DNA from 2 places in the Candidatus Chlorohelix sp. genome. Region 1 is predicted to be linked to the other one. Evidence: a T-box and tRNA genes for the amino acid it is inferred to sense, from the RefSeq annotation. Region 1 holds a T-box; the other holds one or more tRNA genes.
The links. A T-box is a leader RNA that pairs with one kind of tRNA and senses whether it is charged. The one in region 1 lies ahead of pheS (phenylalanine--tRNA ligase subunit alpha), so its partner is inferred to be a tRNA-Phe.
Positions count from the first base shown of each region.

Region 2: it encodes a tRNA-Phe, which carries the amino acid that the T-box ahead of pheS (phenylalanine--tRNA ligase subunit alpha) is inferred to sense. The anticodon was not compared.

Region 1 is NZ_JBAXHI010000021.1:54,650-61,196, forward strand. Features, by position in the region: gene pheT (phenylalanine--tRNA ligase subunit beta) at 93-2,600, opposite strand; gene WCK19_RS11110 (hypothetical protein) at 2,660-3,406, opposite strand; gene pheS (phenylalanine--tRNA ligase subunit alpha) at 3,428-4,459, opposite strand; T-box leader at 4,514-4,784, opposite strand; gene WCK19_RS11120 (hypothetical protein) at 4,991-5,473, shown strand; gene WCK19_RS11125 (SUMF1/EgtB/PvdO family nonheme iron enzyme) at 5,553-6,547, shown strand, end outside.
Region 2 is NZ_JBAXHI010000010.1:11,322-17,868, forward strand. Features, by position in the region: gene WCK19_RS06695 (3-hydroxyacyl-CoA dehydrogenase/enoyl-CoA hydratase family protein) at 1-260, shown strand, start outside; gene WCK19_RS06700 (S8 family serine peptidase) at 563-2,350, opposite strand; tRNA gene WCK19_RS06705 (tRNA-Phe) at 2,975-3,047, shown strand; gene WCK19_RS06710 (S8 family serine peptidase) at 3,327-5,867, shown strand; gene WCK19_RS06715 (radical SAM protein) at 5,937-6,547, opposite strand, start outside.

The sequences.
Region 1 (6,547 bases):
GAATTAAAGATGCTGTAAATATATAAGAGATGAGACGAAAGTAAACTATTATGGTTTATAAATTCAACTTCCGCCTATCTGAATTTAAAATACTAGCCCCTGAAGGTTGCGCCCACCTCTCGAGTCAAGCGCTTCTCGATTTTCTCGCGTAGTTTGTTGCCTTCTTCGTCGGTCAGGTTGCGTTCTTCCGATTGGAATACCAGACGATATGCTAGGCTCTTTTTGCCTTCGGGAATGGGTTTGCCCCGATACAAGTCAAAGAGGGTTGCGCTTGCCAGCAATTTACCGCCCGTTTCAAGAATCAGCTTCTCTATCTTGGAAGCGGGTACTTCGTCATCCACAATAACTGCCAAATCTTGTGAGAGCATTGGCAAGCGGGTAACGGTTTTGTATGGTACAGGTTGTGCCAACTCTACCATCAGTTCGATGTCGAGTTCGGCAACTCCCACACGCTCTTCCGACAAATCAAAAGCCATCGCTACTTTGGGGTGCAATTCCCCCAGAATACCAACCTGCTTCTTTTCTCCCTTTACCGTAATATAAATATCTGCTGCCCGTCCGGGGTGCAACACGGAGGTTCCACCGATTGGCTCAAAGGTGATACCGTTCAGATTCAGTCGCGCTAAGGCTGCTTCTAGCACTCCTTTGAGGTCAAAGTAATCCAGCTTCTCGGTATCTTTAACAGCGGTGAAGCGTGAAAGCGGGTGGCGCTCTCCGCTCATCGCGATTGAGAGGGTGCGGCGTTCTTCCGGTAGTAACTGGTTTTCCTTTACCGTATAGATTCGCCCGATTTCAAAAATGGCAACGCGGTTCACAAAGCGACGGTTTTCACCCAGAACTGTTAGAGTGGAAGATAATAAGGTAGGGCGCATATATTCGTGTTCGCTGCTCAAGGGATTTGCCAGCTTGAGCAATTTCGCAGAGTCGCTCCAGCGGTTTTCCGCGCTAACCCCACCCGAATGCAGCTTTTCCAAATCTGCCAGATTTACCAGCGGGTAGGTGATAATCTCACTCAAGCCACAAGCGGTTAGGGCATCGCGCATTTTATCTTCAAAGGCGAGAACACTATTGAAGGTCTGTACTGGCAGTTCCCCGCTCATGCGCTTTTCGGGGATTTTATCGTAGCCATACATACGCGCCACTTCTTCCACTAAATCGGCTTTGATGGTCACATCGTTGCGGTAGGTTGGCACGGTAACTGCAAGAATATCGCCTTTATCCTCGATTGCAAACTCCAGTTGTTCCAACATCTCGATGATGGTTTCTTTGGGAATCTCGATGCCGAGCAAGCGCGGGATTTCCGAAAGCGGCAACTCCACCACCCGCCGAGAGTGTTTCACCGGATGCTCATCAATCATGCCTTTAGCGACACGTCCACCCGCCAATTGCTGAATTAGCTGAATAGAGCGGCGAACACCTAGAACCGTCAGTTCAGGGTCAACGAAACGCTCAAAGCGTTTGGCGGCTTCGCTGACTTTGGCGAAGTAGCCGCGCCCGGTTGCCCGGATGTTGAAGGAATCCCAATGCGCCCCTTCCATCGCGATGTTTACGGTGGTATCCTTGATTTCGGAGTCTGCTCCGCCCATTACACCTGCCATACCGACGCTGCGTTCGGTGTCTGTTACCAGCAAAACTTCGGGCGTGAAGGTGCGTTCCACATGGTCAATCGTTTCCATTTTTTCGCCGGGGTATGCCCTCCGTACGATGAATTGCTTGCCTCTGATGTCGTCATAATCGTAGGAGTGTAGCGGTTGTCCAAGCTCAAGCATCACGTAGTTGGTAACATCCACCACGTTATTAATCACGGGCTGGTCGGTGGCGCGTAGACGATACTGCATCCATGCGGGGCTTTGCCCGATTTTTACATCCTCGATTACCATCAAGCTAAAACGAGAGCAAAGCTCCGGCGCATCAATTCTGACCGATATTTTCCCTTCTACGGGGTCGCCATCCTCTACGACTTCGATTTTGGGAAAGCGCACCTTCTGCCCGGTCATTGCCGCTATTTCACGCGCAATACCAAAAATGGATAGGGCGCGTCCTAGGTTCGGGCTGAGGTCTAGGTCAAGAATAACATCGCCTAGCACTTCTTCCAGTGGTTTGCCCACCGGGGCGTTAGGGTCAAGTACCATAATTCCATCGAACTCTTCACTCACGCCCAGTTCCAGTTCGGCACAGGCTACCGCATCGCTCTCTACGCCCCGCATTTTCCCCGCTTTAACCGTAAAGTATGGCAACTCGCTGCGCTTGCGTTCCAACGCCCCTTCCAGTGTTCCATCGGCATGTAGTTTATGTCCGTCAATCAGTCGTGCGCCGGGCAAAGCGAGCGGGCATTTGTCGCCAGCTTTGAGGTTCATTGCTCCGGTAATTACCTGATATGTACGTGTTCCGTCCGTAATCTGCACCAAGCCTAGCCTATCGGCGTTCGGGTGTTTGTCAGTTTTTAGCACCTCGCCTACTACAATTTTGTCCCAGCCTGCTCCGGTGCGAATAACTGCTTCCACTTCCAGCCCGCGTAGGGTTAAACCGGCTGCAATCTGCTCTGGTGTCCATACAATATCCACGTAATCTTTTAGCCAGCTAATCGGCGCTTTTATCATGGTCTGGTATTCTCCATTAATTATTTATCACGATATATCCCGCAAGATGGGGATTATTGTTATTCCACCACTCGTCCACTTATCCAGAAGCTACCGGATATTACTCCGCCTAGTATCGGCTCGCCCTTTACCATTTCCGGGTCGGCTACCACATCCAGCGTCATTGCCAGCGTCTTGATAGACATGTAAAGAAACTCATAGCCGCTATCAGGGTTAGTGCGTGTTTCCACCGCCTCGATGTGTCCAGCAAAAATGGCGGTGGCGGGTGGCGTTGCTTGTTCCCCTTCTGGAGCTTGGAATAGCCCGGTGGGGAAAAACGACTCTGCTGCAAATTTCCGCTGTCTGCTTTGCGAATTGTAATAGGTTTCCTCATCCCGGTAGCATTCCAACTGGTGCGCGAAGGCGGCAAGTTGTAGAGTGGCAAAACCCGGACACTCCAGTTTCTCATAAGCAAGGTCGAGGTCAGGCACATCTACCACAAAAGCATAATCGCCCTGTTCTGGGTTCTGTTCGTTCGGGTTAGCCCAGCAGTGTATGCTGCCTTCGAGGGGCCATTCCTCGCTGCGCCAGATTTTTGCTATCCCCACTTTTACCCGACTGCTCCCGTGAAAATGAGGGTTACAGCCAGTTATCTTTTCCTCGTCTAGTTGTGTCCATACTTCTATACCTGCGCCGGGGGCAAGCAAACTGTAAAAGCCCAGATTGGACTGAATTATTCCGCCGCTTTGTGCGGAACGTATGATTAGCTCATTCCAGTCTTCCTGATTTTCAAACCTATATCCGATACATGCAAAATGGTCAGCCATTTGTCACCTACATGTTGATTTTTAAGCGAACTGTGACAGGAAGCGCAAATCATTGCGGTAGAACTGACGAATATCGTCAATACCGTACTTGAGCATAGAAATGCGCTCCGGTCCCATTCCGGCAGCGTATCCGCTATACACTTCCGGGTCAATGCCGACATTGCGTAATACTTGCGGGTGTATCATGCCAGCCCCCATAATTTCCAGCCATCCGGTGTATTTGCAGGAACGACAGCCTACTCCCTTGCATACGCCACAGTCAATCGAAAGGTCAACGCCCGGCTCTACATAGGGGAAGTAATCGCAGCGGAAGCGCACCTTGCGTTCTTGCCCGAACAGGCGACGCGCAAAGTCTGCCAATGTTCCGCGCAAGTCTGCCAACGTAACGTTTTTGTCCACCACCATCAGTTCGCATTGGTAGAACATAAACTCGTGAGTAGCATCGGTGGCTTCGCTGCGATAGCATTTGCCCGGCACAATAATGCGGATGGGCGGTTGCAGCTTTTCTGCCACGCGAATCTGGTTGGGCGAGGTGTGGGTACGCAGCAAGGTTGACTCGCTGAAATAGAAAGTATCGTGCATCGAGCGGGCGGGATGTCCGGGCGGCATGTTTAGCTGCTCGAAGTTGTAATAATCCAGTTCCACTTCGGGTCCTTCGTAAACTTGAAAGCCCATCGCGGAGAAACTTTCGGTTATATCGCGCAAGGTCTTGTTAATGATGTGGATGTAGCCGGGCGTTACCGGGCGACCGGGTAGCGTTACGTCCACTCTATCGCCGGCAAGGCTCGACTCGATGGCAGCTTCTTTCAAGACCACTGCTCGTTCGTCCACCGCGCTTTCCAACGCCACTTTCGCCGCGTTTACCGCCTGCCCCACCGCCGGGCGTTCTTCCGCTGAAACTGCGCCCATACTCCGCAGGAAGCCGGTTAGTTCGCCCTTCTTGCCGAGAAATTTTATGCGCCATTCGTCAAGTCCGGTAAGGTCTGTTACCGCTGCTAGTTCTTCCAGCGCGGTTTCCTTGACCCGGTTTATTTGCTCCTGCAACTGCGACATGTCGCCGATTCCTCCTGAGTTTATAAAATAAAAAAACCGTCCAGCCACCGCCCCAACAGGGACGCGGTAAACCGACAGCTTCCAAATACGCTATCAGAAAATGCCACGCGGTACCACCCTGATTGTTTTTCCCACTCAAAGGAAAAACCCCTCAAATGCTCGATAACGGGATGCTTCCGTGCCGGACTACTTACACAGCCATGCTGCTTTTCACCCGCAAGCTCAGGAGTGAACTTCGGCACGCCTACTCCGAAAAGGCTTTCAGTCTGCGACCTTTTCTCCCTGAAGGTTACGGCGGGCTTACTCTCTCCGTCTCAGCCTTATTGCTTTCAGCAAGCACAGCCCTCTGCGCCTACTTGCAAGTGGAATTTTAGCCTAATTCTAGCCATTTGTCCAGCGGTTTTTTAGTGGTTCTGTGGGAAAGGGCTATTGCCCTCGAAAAAGGTTTTAACCTCTTGCCTAATTTTGCCACTTTGTTATAATTAAACCGTAGTTGCGCTACCGATAAACTTTAGGCGGGAAGGATTGGCGATGGACTCAAAAGAAAAATGGGAAGAGTATCGGTTCTTTGCGGAGAGTACCCAATATCTCTCTGACAAGCGGCAGGCGGCTGCTCAAACTTATCTGACGGTTAATACCAGTATATTCGCGGTTATGGCTTTTATTATCAAGGATGCTGGATTGCGCGAGTGGGCTTTAGTTGGGGTTAGCGCTCCTCTTTTCCTGACAGGTATTATTGTTTCTTATATCTGGCGAAGGATTATTCTTAATTACAAAGAACTGATTAACTTTCGCTTCGAGCAATTAAAGGCTATAGAAAAAGACCAGCAAGCCCACGGCTGGCATCAGTTTTATCTAAAAGAAGACCTTTTCTACGGTGCGGCGCGACCCAAAAAGTGGAAAAATTTCGGCTTTTCTCAATACGAGAAAAATTTGCCCGTCTTGTTCATGGTCTTGCATCTGCTTTACGCTCTTGCCTTGCTGGGTATAGCCATAGCTGCGTCTATTCACTAAACCTAGCTTTAGGGCTAAATCGGAAGTAGCCTTTACTCAATAGTTGCGTTACCGATAAACTTACGCGGGAGTATTGTTAATGCCAGAGCAGATTACCAACATTCGGGTGTTTCTTTCATCGCCGGGTGATGTGCCGGATGAACGTGGGATAGTGCTGAAAGAGTTGGAAGGCTTTCCCCTTCGCCCCTCCTTCCGTGAGCAGGTGAGCTTTCGCTATGTGGCGTGGGAAAAGGCGCAAGCAGGTGCGCCTATGTTTGCCAGTAAGCACCCGCAGGAGGCGATAGACGAGGGTTTGCCCAAACCCTGCCAATGCGACATCGTGGTGGTAATCCTGTGGTCGCGTATGGGTACGCCCTTTAGCTATAAAGGCGTGGATTACCTTTCCGGCACGCACTACGAATTGCTGGATGCCCTGAGCAATCCTCAAACGCATACGCTCATCTATCGCCGTACCGAGAAAAAGCAATTTGATGCAGACGATGATGAGGGTATCGCCCAATATAAAAAGGTGCGGGCGTTTTTTGACAGCGATTTCTTCAAAGACCCTGACACCGGACAGATACGACGAAATGTGTTCAAATACGATAATCTTGACGAATTCAGGAAAAAGTTCGAGACCGACCTTGAAAGTATTGTCTTGCAGCTTCTAAAGCGTCCGCTGGTACCTGCTATTCTTGATTCCACACCGGAAACGCCCCTTTTCACTTCTACTATATGGGACGGTTCGCCCTTTCCCGGCTTGGGTGCCTTCAAAAAGAAACACGCGCCTATCTTCTTCGGGCGCGAACATGAGACCGATGCGCTGGTGCGAAAGGTCTCGGAGAGTCGCTTTGTGGCGGTGGTAGGCGCGTCCGGTAGCGGTAAATCCTCGCTGGTGGGCGCGGGTTTGTTGCCTCGTCTGGAAGCGAACTCTATTCCTGGCAGCAAGGATTGGCGGGTGGTGCAGTTCACGCCCGGAAAAGAACCTTTTGAGGCTTTATTCGAGGGCATCTTGGAAACCTTTGAAGCTTTGCGCCCTTCCGTTTTTGAGCAGCGCAGGGTTAAGCAAACTTTTGTAGAAGATATGCGCCGCGA
Region 2 (6,547 bases), on a different contig from region 1:
GGGAGGGCGGCTACCTCGCGGGTGAGCAATTAATTGAAGGGCTGGAAATGACCAAAGCTATCAGTGAACACGATGGGGTTATAGCCCGAAAATTGTTGCATGTGCTTACCGGGGGTAGTGAGGCAAGCCCGGTGCGAGAAGTTAGCGAACAGTATTTGCTAGACCTTGAGCGGGAAGCCTTTATAGAACTTTGCAAGCTGCCAAAAACACAGGGACGAATGCAACATATCCTTATGAAGGGCAAACCCTTGCGAAACTAAAGAACCAAGTGACCAACATTACGAGCCATCATATTCGGTGTGATGGCTTTTTTGTTAAAATCTATTGCCGATGATTTTGTAATAATAAAGCAACTAAATATAAACCGCGATTTTTATTCTGGTAAAATGGCGCATCTGTTTAATCCCAGTCTTAATCCTGCAAAATAAATGATTTACAAAAACCTTCTGTTTTTCCGGTCTGATATTACCGATTTTAAAACAGAAGGTTTTCATTTCAGGGCTTTCGCTACAGAGGCGATTTCAGGCAATGGATATAAGCCCCTTGCCTCAAAGCTTTTCAGCTAGTCGCTGTTTCTGCCGCTGTACCGCTTGCTTTCCAGAATTGCCCCAAGCGCATTTACCAACCCTGCGCCGTAAGCTTCACGGTCAGAGATGGCTTTGCCGCCAAGGTGGCAATATCCGGTAGGGCAAGGCAAGCCAGTTAGGTCACCAGCAGACGTGTCGGTAGCGCTCAATGGTTGCGTGGTGTTACCCTCAACTTCTGTTGCGCCAGCTTTAACTGCTGCTACTAGTTTGGCAGGATTGTGCCTGATAGATGGGTTGTAGCTTGCCGTCAGCGCAATAACGGCTGAGACATGCGGCGTAGCCATTGAAGTTCCCTGAATGGTAGAGTAACACTCATTCTGGTAGAAATTTGGGTTATCAATCCAATCGCAGGGAATTTGCGTTGCCCAGTTTGAAGTGATGCTGAAATCTTCCCATGCGGTTGTACCATCAGCGGTAGTTACGGGATAACCCGGTGTACCACCTCCATCATAATTCGGCAAATTGAACTTACGCGCGCCTCCGGGAGCGGCAATATCAATACGAGACCCGTAATTGCTGTAGTAAGTAAGTTGATTCTTCTTCCCAGCCCCAGCTGGCTGGTGCGAGTCGCTTGTCGGTTTGCAAACAGCGTTAGGATAAGTAGTGCTTCCAGTCGGGCAGGAAGCAGACGATTTATTAACTAGGTTGCCGGTTGCTGAAACATCTACCACATGCTTAATACCGCCGGGAACCTCATATAGACCATAGTAGTCATAAAAATTACCGACACTAGTACCGGGTGTAGTTAGTGGCCCGTGGCTAAGGACTTTGCCACCCTCTCCAATCCGAAGATGTTCGTTTCCGGCGGCAGCAACAATAACGGTTCCTTTTTGCCAAGCGTATTCGACTACATCTTCGTAGGCTTTATATATAGCATCCTGCTCTGGGTCGCTGCGATCCAGATAGCCCCCGAAGGAGATGCTCACCACATCAATTCCATGATCAGCAGCATAGAGGAAAGCGTTTAGAATTGATGAGTCATATGCGGAGCCACACCACTCGGAAATTTTTAGAGCAACAAGTTTTGTATTTGGGGCAATCCCGTTAATACCCTTCCCGTCCAAAGCTCCGGCTATATTGCCGCCAATCCAAGAACCGTGTCCGTTCCAATCACCATTTACAGGGGCAATATTGGCAGGGACACCGAAATAGGCAGGCAAATCCGAGTCGGAAAGATCATAGTAGTCTTTGCAAAGTGTAGGATCGGTTAAATTCACTACGTCTAACACCTGACTGGCTAATTCACTGTGGGTATAATCCAGACCAGTATCGGCAACTCCTACTATAACCGAGGGTTTACCGGTCGTGTATTTCCAAGCTTCTTGAGTATGGATGCGATCAAGGTTCCACATCAAACCGGGTAATGAGGAAGCCGGATCAAGTGAAATACGAGTTCTTTCAGGCAATTTACCCTGCTTAAGAGCGGTAACAGTTTGCATACCTTCAGGCTGAATTAGAGTCCGCACTTGGTCTTTGGCAAGGCTTTCCAAATGCAAGCTGCCGGATAGCTGGACTTGCGAATCGGCAGAAGCTTGCACCACTAAAGTGTTTAGCTCCGGTAAATCTGTCACAATTGTTGCTCCAGATTTTGTAGCCTCATTCCGTAGCTCATTATAATCTGCTGCACTCTTCGCTTTGGCTATATAGCGACCAGACTGACCTTTAGCCACTGCTGCTGCTGGCGTAATTGTGAAGCTTGCTGTCAATAAAAGTGAAAGCATTATCCAAACAGATAATGATAAACCCAACTTTTTCGATGTCACACGAAACCTCCCGTATTGCTAAAATTAAACACAAAAGCCAAAATGGCGATATGGGTTATTGCTTTATTGTAAGAGTTTTAGCCATTCTTAATTTCTTAATATGGAAATTAATTTGGGTAAAACAATACAAGAAGCAGTAGGAGTAAAATCAAAAACTGCCTTAAGTGAATGCAATATTAAATAGGCATAAATTTTAGCTGAGCAAAAACTATCTTGTTACCAGTGTTAGGAGAGAACTCCTACCAAAAGAACAGAACAAAAAAAAGTTGCTAATAGCTCATGTTAGTAAGCGGCGAACTTAAATAATTTTATTGGCTTGTTGTAGTAAATTTTGAAGTAGCGAAAGTTTATAGCGATTTCCTGCTCAAAGTATTAACTTAATTTAATCATAGCATCTAAAGGTTGTCAAGGCATCTAATCTAAAGTTCTAAAGATTCAGGGCGATTCATAGAATAACTCTTTTAGCCATTTGCAAAACCAATCTTTTTGCCGCTTGTAAAATTATAGATATTGCAGCAAGCTCACATTGTTAAATAATCGCCCTAAATTGACCTGCATATCCGCTTGAAATTTTCCGGCATATGTGGTATTCTTCTTCTCGCCTTAAAAAATCTGATGTGCAATGCCGAGATAGCTCAGTTGGTAGAGCATGCGACTGAAAATCGCAGGGTCACCAGTTCAAGTCTGGTTCTCGGCATCATTTTTTTTATAGCTGGTTCACTCTGTAATTATGTGCCTCTCCCCTAGACCCATTTTAGTTCAATTTGGCTGAATAGTAACGAAAATTATCCCTCTACATATAAAACCGTTTCACGATAAGGTTAATATATTGTGAATAAGGTAAAAATAAGGTAAAATAAATTCTCGCCTCAATATGTTAGAGGACTAAAATTCTGTAATTTCTACATATTAATCTAGCCCAAGAATTTTTTGTCAAAGCGACTAGGTTTTTTGCATCTTGTGGTATGTTCTCTTTATGAATGGTATTCCCGAACTTAAAATGGGGGAAAAGGATTACAAGTTGCGTTACAAATTTAAATTAGGTTTTTCTTTAGTAATATTAATGTTGCTAAGTATTATCATAGCAGCTTGTGGCGATAGCCCTACCGCTACCAGCGTTGCCACTACGAACGTGACTACCGCTGCCGCTACAACTACCGTAGCGAAGACCCCTGCTGCTTCTGCTACGACTACCGCTGCATCCACAACTACTGCTGTAGCGAAGACCACTAGCGCTACAACCGCGGTAGCCACTACCGCAGCAGCAACCAGACCTGCTCCAGACCCGGCTGGGAAAGCCGAACCCGAACTTCTGGAAATTATTACTACCTATAGCAAAACCAGCGGCACCGCCGATGAGAAATTGAAGGCAGCCACCGATTTTGCCAGCTCCATTGACGTGATTGACGAAAGTCACGAACTCTATTTCGAGCTAACCCTCACCAAAGGGGCTAACGAACAGCCCGTAACCGATTTGCTAAAGGCGATGGGTGGTACGGTGGAGGATGTCGCCGATGCTGGAGGTGTTAAAATAGCGTTGGTTACTGTTCAGGTCAAGCAATTCGTGACCTACACGCAACCCACCACTGGCGACAACTTCATTCGCGCGCTGGGTTCGCTCAAAGAAGTGAGTTTGATTAACCTGCCAGTTGACGAGAGTACCCAAGAGTTGCGGTCTTTACCCAGTAACTTGGATGCCCTGACTATGCTTGCCACCACCTCTAAAAACGAGGGTGTCAAAGCAATGGGCGTGGACACATGGCACGCGGCGGGTTTCAATGGTACCGGGGTGAAAATCGGCATTATTGATAGTGGCTACCAGTTTGCCGACCAGCTAAAAACGCAGGGTTTCTTGCCTAACGATTTTCAGGTGATGGACTTTGCACAGAAGTTGTTAAGCGAAAATAGCTTAGATAATGGGGTACACGGTTCCGCCGTTTCCGAGATTATATATTCGGTTGCGCCGGGCGCGAAGCTGTTTCCCACCTCTATCAAAGGCACCGGGGCTGAGTTCTCCGAAGCCATTGATTATCTAGTTTCTCAACAAGTTGACATAATCTCTATTTCTATGGGTAACAATAGCTCTTCCGAGGATGGCAACAGCCCACTGAGCAAAAAGGTTGAGCAAGTACGCAAGGATAAGGGTATCCTGTTCTTCTTGGCTTCGGGAAATGAGGGTACCGAGCATTACGGCGGTAAGTTCAACCCGGACTCGAACGGCTACCACCAGTGGCAACCGGGCATTACCCGGATGGCTCTCGGCAATCCGACCGCTAATCCTCTTGCCAGCAACGTAATTATGCGTTGGGACCAATTCTTAGATGGTGGTCCTAACCCGACTGCCACTGACCTAGATTTGATTATCGAGGACGCGCAGGGCAAGGTTTTAGCCTCCAGTGAGTCTGACCAGCGGGAACGCCAACCGCTTGAGCATTTGAGCTTGAATTTGCCTGCTAACACGCTGCTCTACATTCGCGCGAAGTTGAAAGCCGGAACACCCGCTCCGACCAAACCTTTCAACTTGCATGTGTTCCTGACCGGGGGACTCTCTCCGCAGATTCTCACGCCCACCCAGACTGTCGGTTCCCAAGCCGATTCCCGCGGTGCGATTGCGGTAGGCGCGATTGACCCGCCGGAAGGCAACGAGATTGGTAGTTACAGCAGCCAAGGTCCTCTGAGTGATGGACGTAATAAACCGGACATCTCTGGACCTGCCGGTGTTAGTAGCGCGGCGTATCAAGCCAAAGGTCAGGCGGAGGCTCGTTTCCCCGGTACTAGCGCCGCTACGCCTAACGTTTCGTCCATGACTGCCGTGCTGAAAAGCGCCAACCTGACTCTGACCCCGGACGAGCTTACGCAGGTGTTGTTCGAGAGCGCCATTAAGCCAACAGGCTCATCTAGTAGTGGTCCCGACCCGGTCTATGGTTATGGTAAAGCCAGTTTGTCGAACCTGACACCCGGTTCGGTAAAGCCAAAGGGAACTCTACAGCAGCCTACGCCGAACCTTGACCCGCAGTTCCAGTACAAGAATCCGAACTATTTACCAGCGCCGACTGCTGATACTCCCGGTTCTGCCCCAGCGACAACTGCGGCAGTAGGTGGAACACCTACTATTAATACGATAGAGGTTGATCCGGCTGTTCAGGCAACTCTAGTTCTCAAGGCTGGTACGGTGACTAGTTCGCTTGTACAGGTGTCAACCTATGATGCGGAGACTTTGTTTCCTTCGTTAGAAAAGGCGTTGTTGGCGCAGGGTTATAAGTTTGCGCTACCGGGCAATACTAAGCCTCTGAAGCAGAGCGTTTTTACCATTGCTCTTTATACGCTGGCTGGTTCGCCTGATATACTGCTGCAAGCGATTGATCTTCCAGAAGATCCTTCCACTTTGCTTACGATGTCAAACTATCCTGGTATGTCACCAGAAGCCTATCAGAAGTATATGGGTCAACTGAAGGGGCAGAAGACGATATTGGTTGTGTTCTACGGTAGCGACTTAGCTAAAAACTTTGGCGGTTAATACCACCCTTATAATCTATCCCTCTTCCCTTGATGGGGAAGGGGGATACCAACAAATACAAAAAACCTTCTAACGCACATTTCGCCGTTTTGAAAGCTCCCAGCGTAAGCATGCCTTTTCCAGTGTGGCTTTATCCACTTGGCGAAACTGCCCTTGCGAATAGCAGCTTGGAAAATGGGGAATTGCTTCATCAATGGCAAAAGCGGCAGCAATAGCTAGGTCATTCCACCAGATAGCTTTCCCCTCTATTTTCTGTTCAGCCAACGCGCTTCTGACTTTATCATAGGAAACATCGGGGGCGGTTTCCACAAAAACACCTTGCGAGTTTGTTTCAAGCGCGTTACGCAAACCCTCCCGCCATTCTGATACATTCGCATCCTTGCGCCAATCTATTTTCCAGATGATAGCTTTTCCCGCATGATAAGTTAGTTCAGGATTCCATCGCACCAGATTATGGCATTGTATCGAAGGATGAGAGGAAAACTTTTCCGGGTTGGATTCGCCAAGCGCAAAAACCGCCAGCCTATCAAGGTAGCCGCTTTTATGGTGAATTGAGCGTTTTAATTCTAGCAATTCTATATCAGCCAGAGGCTGTTCTGATTCTATGAATATATGCCAAACGTTGGTAGGATTGGGGGCTGATAGTTGCGCTAAGGCTTGCCTCGCTTTTGCAATATCTC